Regions from separate parts of the Stenotrophomonas sp. YJH_SMC_105-26 genome, predicted to be linked through region 2. Evidence: predicted binding sites of a transcription regulator. Region 2 holds the regulator's gene; the other holds the start of a gene.

Region 1 (4,215 bases), on a different contig from region 2:
TCGGCGTGTTGCCCACCGACTCCGGGGTGAAGCCCTTGAGGAAGGCGAATTCGGTGAACGAGCCGAAGAACGGATTGCCGGCGCTGAACACCGCGCTGTAGCCATAGGCCACCCACAGCAGCAGCACCAGCGAGAACACCACCAGGATCTGGCTGAGCACCGACAGCACATTCTTCGAACGCACCAGGCCGCCGTAGAACAGGGCCAGGCCCGGTACCACCATCAACAGCACCAGCAGGGTCGAGGTGAGCATCCAGGCGACGTCGCCACGATCATAGGCGGCGGCCGCTTCGGCCACGGCCGGCGCCGCGGCGGTGGCGGCCGCATCGTGCAGCGGCTCGACCGCCACGCTTTCGCTCGGCAACGGCGATACCTGGGCCTGGGCATGGGCGCTGCCCGGCCAGGCACCGGCGGCCAGTGCGCTGAGCAGCGTCAACAGGCACACCAGGTGGAACCGGGCTTGCCACCCGGTGAGAAGGCGCATCTTCATGGGGGGAATCTCCGGAAGGGGGTTACAGCGCGTCGGCACCGATTTCGCCGGTGCGGATGCGGATGACCTGTTCGACGGCGGTGACGAAAATCTTGCCGTCACCGATCTTGCCGGTGCCTGCCGACGACTGGATCGCTTCGATCACCGCGTCGGCACGCTCGTCGGTGACCACCGTTTCGATCTTGATCTTGGGCAGGAAATCGACGACGTACTCGGCGCCGCGATACAGCTCGGTGTGGCCCTTCTGGCGACCGAAACCTTTCACTTCGGTCACGGTGATGCCCGACACGCCTGCATCGGACAGGGCCTCGCGGACCTCGTCGAGCTTGAACGGTCGGATGATGGCGGAGATCAGTTTCATGCGCATGTCCCGAGGGTGGATGGGGCCAGCGCGCCAGCGCGCGTTGGCATCAGGCAACCACGGGTCATCAGGATGATGACCGTGGCTGTTGCACCGGACACGTACAGGGCCGGGACGGCCGTGCCTCTCTCCTTGCACGACCGACGCGGGAGGGAGGGCGGCCCTGGTCGCGTATCCGGTCTCTCTCTTGCCCCTGGATAGGGATCAGCGCCCATTCGTAAACGAATGGGATCCGACCCCGATCTGACCGCGGCTCCCCAGCCGCGAAAACGGAAGCGATGGCGGCGGGTGGGAGGGGGAACCCACCGCCATCGCATCCGGTCAGCTGGCGTAGTACAGCTGGTATTCCAGCGGGTGGGTGGCCGCGCGGAACTTGGTCACTTCCTGCATCTTCAGCGCGATGTAGCCGTCGATGAAGTCATCGCTCATCACGCCGCCGGCCTTCAGGAACTCGCGGTCCTCGTCCAGCGCTTCCAGCGCCTGGTCCAGCGAGGAGCAGACCTGCGGGATCAGCTTCTCTTCCTCCGGCGGCAGGTCGTACAGGTCCTTGTCGCTCGGTGCACCCGGGTCGATCTGGTTCTTGATGCCGTCCAGGCCGGCCATCATCAGTGCGGTGAAGGTCAGGTAGCCGGACTGGATCGGGTCCGGGAAGCGCATTTCGATGCGGCGCGCCTTCGGGTTGGACACCCACGGAATGCGGCACGAGGCCGAACGGTTGCGGGCCGAGTAGGCCAGCATCACCGGCGCCTCGAAGCCCGGCACCAGGCGCTTGTAGCTGTTGGTGCCCGAGTTGGCGAAGGCATTGATGGCCTTGGCGTGCTTGAAGATGCCGCCGATGTACCACAGCGCCAGCTGGCTCAGGCCACCGTAGCCGTCACCGGAGAACAGGTTGGTGCCGCCCTTGGACAGCGACTGATGCACGTGCATGCCGCTGCCGTTGTCGCCCACGATCGGCTTGGGCATGAAGGTGACGGTCTTGCCGTTGCGGTGCGCGACGTTCTTGATCACGTACTTCATGCGCAGCAGTTCATCGGCCTTCTGCACCAGGGTGCTGAACTTGGTGCCGATCTCGCACTGGCCGGCGGTGGCCACTTCGTGGTGCTGCACTTCCACTTCGATGCCGACCTGTTCCAGGGTCTTGCACATCTCGGCGCGCAGGTCGTGCAGGGTGTCGGTCGGCGGCACGGGGAAGTAGCCGCCCTTCACGCCCGGACGGTAGCCGCTGTTGGCGCCGTCGTACTTGGCGCCGCTGTTCCAGGCGGCTTCTTCGGAATCGACCTTGAAGAAGGTGTTGCCCATTTCATTGGCGAAACGGACCGAGTCGAAGATGAAGAACTCCGGCTCCGGACCGAAGAACGCGGTTTCGGCGATGCCGGAGGACTTCAGGTAGGCCTCGGCGCGCTTGGCGATGCCGCGCGGGCAGCGGCCGTACGGCTGCATGGTGGCCGGATCGAGGATGTCGCAGCTGATCACGATGGTCGGATCTGCGTAGAACGGGTCGACGTAGGCGCTGGTGGTGTCGGGCAGCAGGACCATGTCCGATTCGTTGATGCCCTTCCAGCCGGCGATCGAGCTGCCGTCGAACATCTTGCCTTCTTCGAACAGCGACGGTTCGACAATGCTGACCGGGAAGGTGACGTGCTGCTCGACGCCACGCATATCCACGAAACGCAGATCGACGAACTCGATCTGGTTGTCCTTGATCAGCTTCTCAACGTTTTCCACGGACATCGGTACGACCTCGGATGGGGATGAATGCCTGCTGAGGTACAGCAACGACCGTGCCAACTTTTCGCCGGCCGCAAGTCATTGATTTCAAAAAGGGCGCTCCGTGGCGGTGCAGAACGGTGCGCACCAAACGGGTGCACCCGCCACCAGACGCACCCGTTTGGTGCGGCAGGGATCGTCTATCCTCTCGACCTTCTTCCTTCCGCCGCGCGTCACGCACCGTCCATGTCCGACCTGCTCTCCGCCCTGCTGCTGGGCATCCTCGAAGGCTTGACCGAGTTCCTGCCGATCTCCAGCACCGGCCACCTGCTCATCGCCCAGCACTGGCTGGGTGCCCGCTCGGACTTCTTCAACATCGTCATCCAGGCCGGCGCGATCGTGGCCGTGATGCTGGTGTTCCGCCAGCGCCTGCTGCAGCTGGCCACCGGCTTCAACCAGCGCGAGAACCGTGAGTACGTGTTCAAGCTGGGCGCCGCCTTCCTGGTCACCGCCGTGGTCGGCCTGGTGGTGCGCAAGGCCGGCTGGTCGCTGCCGGAGACGGTCAGCCCGGTGGCCTGGGCATTGATCATCGGTGGTGTCTGGATGCTGCTGGTGGAGGCCTACACCGCGCGCCTGCCCGACCGCGACCAGGTGACCTGGACAGTGGCGATCGGCGTGGGCCTGGCACAGGTCGTGGCCGGCGTGTTCCCCGGCACCTCGCGCTCGGCCTCGGCGATCTTCCTGGCCATGCTGCTGGGCCTGAGCCGCCGCGCCGCCGCCGCCGAGTTCGTGTTCCTGGTCGGCATTCCCACCATGTTCGCCGCCAGCGCCTACACCTTCCTGGAAATGGCCAAGGCCGGGCAGCTGGGCAGCGAGGACTGGGCCGACGTGGGCGTGGCCTTCCTTGCCGCGGCCATCACCGGCTTCGTCGTAGTGAAGTGGCTGATGGGCTACATCAAGTCGCACAGGTTCACCGCCTTCGCGATCTACCGCATCGCACTGGGCGCGGCGCTGCTGCTGTGGTTGCCCTCCGGCAGCTGAACAGCGCTGGGGTACGGTAACCCCGTTGCCGGCCCCACCCCGTTTCCCCCACGGTTCCCCAAGGAGAATCACCATGAACCGCAAGCTCACCCTGCTCCTCCCGCTGGCCCTGATGGCCGCCTGCAGCCAGAACCCGGCCCCGGCCGGCACCGGCGGCGACGACGTGGCCCCGGCCGCGGCCAAGGCAGCAGACCAGCAGACGCTGGCGCACCTGGATGCGCAGCGCCTGCAGAGCCAGCACTGGCTGCTGCAGCAGGCCACCGGCGCCGACGGCAAGCGCATCGACGCGCTGTTCGCCCGCGAACACAAGCCGGTCACCCTGGACTTCGCAGATGGCCGACTGTCGGTCAGCAACACCTGCAACCGCATGGGCGGCGGCTACACCCTGGCCGACGGCAAGCTGACGGTCAGCGCGATGGCCTCGACCATGATGGCCTGCACCGACAAGGCGCTGATGGCGCTGGACGAAGCCGTGTCGAGCCGCCTGCAGGGCGAGCTGAAGGCCGAGCAGGATGCCGATGGCAAGCTGACGCTGACCAACGCCAAGGGCGACGTGCTGGTGTTCAACCCGGAGCCGACCGCTGAAACCCGCTACGGCGGCGCCGGCGAAACCGTG
Region 2 (4,215 bases):
AGACCGAGATCATCACCCTGACCGGCAACTACAAGGTCACCAGCGCGCGCGGCACCAATGCCGGCCAGCGCATGGTCTACAACACCCGTAGCGGCGAAATGAATTCCGGTGGCGATGGCAGCCGCGTGCGCACCGTCATTCCGCCGAAGAACAAGAACGCGGCGGCACAGCCGGCGGCCACGCCCAAGGCGGCGGCGCCGGCCAGCACGTCGGCCAAGCCGGCCGGGAGCAAGAAGTAATGCTCGTCGCCAAGGGCCTGCGCAAGCGCTACAAGCAGCGCGAAGTCGTCAAGGACTTCGGGCTGACCCTCGACGCCGGTGAAGTGGTGGGCCTGCTCGGCCCCAACGGTGCCGGCAAGACCACCTGCTTCTACATGATCGTCGGCCTGGTCGCCGCCGATGCCGGCAGCATCGTGCTCGACGGCAAGGACATCACCAGCGATCCGATGTACACCCGTGCCAAGCAGGGCGTGGGCTACCTGCCGCAGGAGCCGTCGGTGTTCCGCAAGCTGACGGTGGCCGACAACCTCCGCCTGGTACTGGAGCTTCGCGAAGACCTGGATTCGGCCGGCCGCGAACGCGAATTGAACAGCCTGCTCGACGAGCTGCAGCTGGGCCATGTGGCCGACCAGCTCGGCGCCAGCCTGTCCGGTGGCGAACGTCGTCGCTGCGAGATCGCCCGCGCACTTGCCGCGCAGCCGCGCCTGATCCTGCTCGACGAACCGTTTGCCGGTGTCGACCCGATCTCGGTGGGTGAAATCCAGCGCATCGTCACCCATCTCAAGCAGCGTGGCATCGGCGTGCTGATCACCGACCACAACGTGCGCGAGACCTTGGGAATCTGCGACCGCGCGTATATCCTCGCCGAGGGCACCGTGCTGGCCCAGGGCTCGCCGGAGGCGATCCTGGACAACGCCGACGTACGTCGCGTCTACCTTGGGGATTCCTTCAAGCTGTGACCGCAGGCGCCGGGTCCCTTTCCTTCCGTTCGGCACAGGCATGAAGACTCGGCTGCAGACATCGTTGGGACAACAGCTGGTGCTCACGCCCCAGCTGCAGCAGGCGATCAAGCTGCTGCAGATGTCCACGACCGAGCTGGAGCTTGAAATCGCCCAGGCCGTGGAGAGCAATCCGCTGCTGGACTGGGCCGACAGCAACGACAGCAGTGCCGCCAATGAGGCCAGCGACAGCACCGATGCCGACGCGCCCGCCGAACGCACCGACAACGGCGACGACTGGGCGCCGGCCGAACTCGACTGGAGTGCCGCCGGCAGTGGTGGCAGCTTCGACGATGACGATGACACCGGCAGTGCCGCCGAGCGCGTGGCGGAAACCGAAACGCTGGCCGACCACCTGCTGTGGCAGCTGCACCTGTCGCATCTTTCCACGCATGACCGCAGCATCGGCGCTGCACTGATCGATGCCCTGGACGACGATGGTTACCTGCGCGAACCGCTGGCCACCATCGCCGAAACCCTGCTGCCGGCGGTCCATGCCGGTGAGGATGAAATCCTCGCGGTGCTGCATCGCATCCAGCGTTTCGACCCGGTCGGCGTTGCCGCGCGCACGCTCGGCGAGTGCCTGCAGCTGCAGCTGGACGTGTTGCCTGCCGACACGCCGGGGCTGGCGCTGGCGCGACAGATTGCCGCAGGCCCGCTGGAACGGCTGCCGCGCAGTGGCGTCTCCGGGCTGGCGCATGAACTGAAACAGCCGCTGGACGAGGTCGAGACGGCGGTCGCGCTGCTGCGCTCGCTGGACCCGCGTCCGGGCACGCAGATCGCGCCGCTGTCGCAGGACACCTATGTGGTGCCCGACGTGGTGGTGTGGCGGCAGAACGGCATCTGGCGCGCAGCGCTGGCGGCCCATGCCGGGCCGAAGGTGGTGATCCACCGTGGCTACGAACAGCTGATCCGCCGCTGTGGCGAGGCCGACGCCGGCTACCTGCGCGGCCAGCTGCAGGAGGCGCGCTGGCTGCTGAAGGGCCTGCAGCAGCGCGGTGAAACCCTGCTGCGGGTGGTGCGCAGCCTGATCCTGCAACAGGCCGGCTTCCTCGAATTCGGCGAGCAGGCGCTGCGCCCGCTGACCCTGCGCGAGATCGCCGCCGAGCTGGGCCTGCACGAATCCACGGTGTCGCGCGCGATCGCCCGCAAGCACGTGCGCACGCCGCGCGGCACCCTGCCGCTGCGCGCCTTCTTCGCCTCGGGCATCGATACCGAAGGCGGTGGCGAGGCGTCCAGCACGGCCATCCAGGCAATGATCCGCCGCCTGATCGACGACGAGAACCCGCGCAAGCCGCTTTCTGACGCCAAGCTGGCTGACCTGCTCAAATCGTCGGGAATTCCAGTAGCGCGACGCACCGTGGCGAAGTATCGTGAAGCCATGAACATTTCCGCCTCGCACGAAAGGGTCAGAATCGCTTGACGCGCCGCCGCGCCCGGCGGAGAGGTTCATTGGCACATCCGAACACAGGAGAAACCCGATGCGCATCGAAACGTTTGGCAAAGACGTCGAAGTCACCCCGGCCCTGCAGTCCTATGTAGAGGAGAAGCTGGCCCGGATCGGAAAACACTTCGACCAGCACTGCGAAGCGCGGGTGACCCTCAAGCTGCAGAAGACCGAACACCACGTCGACGCCAGCCTCAACATTCCGGGGCAGACCCTGCACGCCGAGGCCGGCGGCCAGACCATGTATGCCGCGATCGACCTGCTCGCGGACAAGCTTGACCGCCTGGTCATCAAGCACAAGGAAAAAAAACAGCAGCACGCACCGCTGCCGGTGGGCGACAATGGTGGCTGATCGCCACCGTTCCCCGCAGACATGCCCCTGACTGACCTCCTGGCGGCCGTGCAGACCCAGCTCTGCACGGCCACCGACCGTGACAGCGTCCTGCAGGCCGCCGCCGGGTTGCTGGCCTGCCGCCAGGCCAACGCCGAACAGATCTATCTGAACCTGTGCCAGCGCGAAGCCCTGGGCAGCACCGCGATCGGCCACGGCATCGCCATTCCCCACGGCCGCGCGCCGACCCTGGACCGTCCCCGTGGCGCCCTGCTGCGACTGGCGACCCCGGTCGATTTCGGCGGCGACGAACCGGTGGACCTGGTGTTCGCGATGGCCGTCCCCGCCCACTACACCCACCAGCACCTGATGCTGCTGTCCGAGCTGGCCGAGCTGTTTTCCGCACCGGACATCCGCCAGGCCCTGCGCGAAGCCGGCGATGCCCGGGCGCTGCGCGAGGCGCTGGACATGACCCCACCTGCGAGTGCCGCATGAATACCAGCATCACCGCCCGTGAACTGTTCGAACAGCAGCGCGAGCGGCTGGGGCTGCGCTGGGCCGCTGGCAAATCCGGTGAGAAACGCGAGCTGGAGGCCGGCAACACGGTCTCGCGGCGTCCGTCGCTGGCCGGCTACCTCAATGCGATCTATCCCAACAAGGTGCAGATCCTGGGCACCGAGGAACTGTCCTGGCTGGACGCGCTGGAACCCCGCCAGCGTTGGGAGACCATCGAGAAGATCATGCAGTCGCATCCGCTGGCGCTGGTGCTGACCCGCAACCAGGCGTGCCCGGAAGACCTGCGCGCGGCCGCCGATGAATCCGGTACACCACTGTGGCTGTCGCCCAAGCGCGGCCACGAACTGCTCAACCACCTGTCCTACCACCTGGCGCGCACGCTGGCGCCGCGGGTGATCCTGCATGGCGTGTTCATGGAGATCTATTCCATCGGCGTGCTGATCACCGGTGAGGCCGGGTCGGGCAAGAGCGAGCTGGCGCTGGAGCTGCTAAGCCGCGGCCATCGCCTGGTGGCCGACGATGCGCCCGAATTCACCCAGATCGCCCCGGACGTGCTCGACGGTACCTGCCCCGAACTGCTGCAGGACCTGCTGGAAGTGCGCGGCCTGGGCGTGCTGAATGTGCGCGAGATGTTCGGCGACACGGCTGTAAAGAAGAACAAGTACCTTCGGCTGATCGTCCACCTGACCAAGCCGATGACCGAACCCACCCCGCATGGCTACGAGCGCCTGACCGGCGACTCGGGCACCCGCCATGTGCTGGACCTCGACGTTCCGCTGATCACCCTGCCGGTGATGCCCGGCCGCAACCTGGCCGTGCTGACCGAAGCCGCCACCCGCCTGCACATCCTGCGCACCAAGGGCATTGATCCGGCAGCGATGTTCATCGCCCGCCACAGCAATCTGCTGGAACGGCGAACACCCT

Evidence for each region. Region 2 encodes sigma-54, which starts transcription at its own class of promoters, with help from an activator protein. Its sites were predicted from a motif close to TGGCACGNGCNTTGC; they were not measured.
Region 1: a site for sigma-54 is predicted at 2,624-2,638, ahead of glnA (type I glutamate--ammonia ligase). Genes of this name have one in related genera too.

What each region holds. Positions count from the first base shown of each region.
Region 1 covers NZ_JCAFSD010000004.1:180,140-184,354, reverse strand. The annotation lists gene amt (ammonium transporter) at 1-490, opposite strand, end outside; gene AC5P7F_RS12350 (P-II family nitrogen regulator) at 513-851, opposite strand; gene glnA (type I glutamate--ammonia ligase) at 1,173-2,582, opposite strand; gene AC5P7F_RS12340 (undecaprenyl-diphosphate phosphatase) at 2,805-3,599, shown strand; gene AC5P7F_RS12335 (META domain-containing protein) at 3,673-4,215, shown strand, end outside.
Region 2 covers NZ_JCAFSD010000002.1:96,418-100,632, reverse strand. The annotation lists gene lptA (lipopolysaccharide transport periplasmic protein LptA) at 1-239, shown strand, start outside; gene lptB (LPS export ABC transporter ATP-binding protein) at 239-958, shown strand; gene AC5P7F_RS07375 (RNA polymerase factor sigma-54) at 999-2,420, shown strand; gene hpf (ribosome hibernation-promoting factor, HPF/YfiA family) at 2,479-2,796, shown strand; gene AC5P7F_RS07365 (PTS sugar transporter subunit IIA) at 2,818-3,270, shown strand; gene hprK (HPr(Ser) kinase/phosphatase) at 3,267-4,215, shown strand, end outside.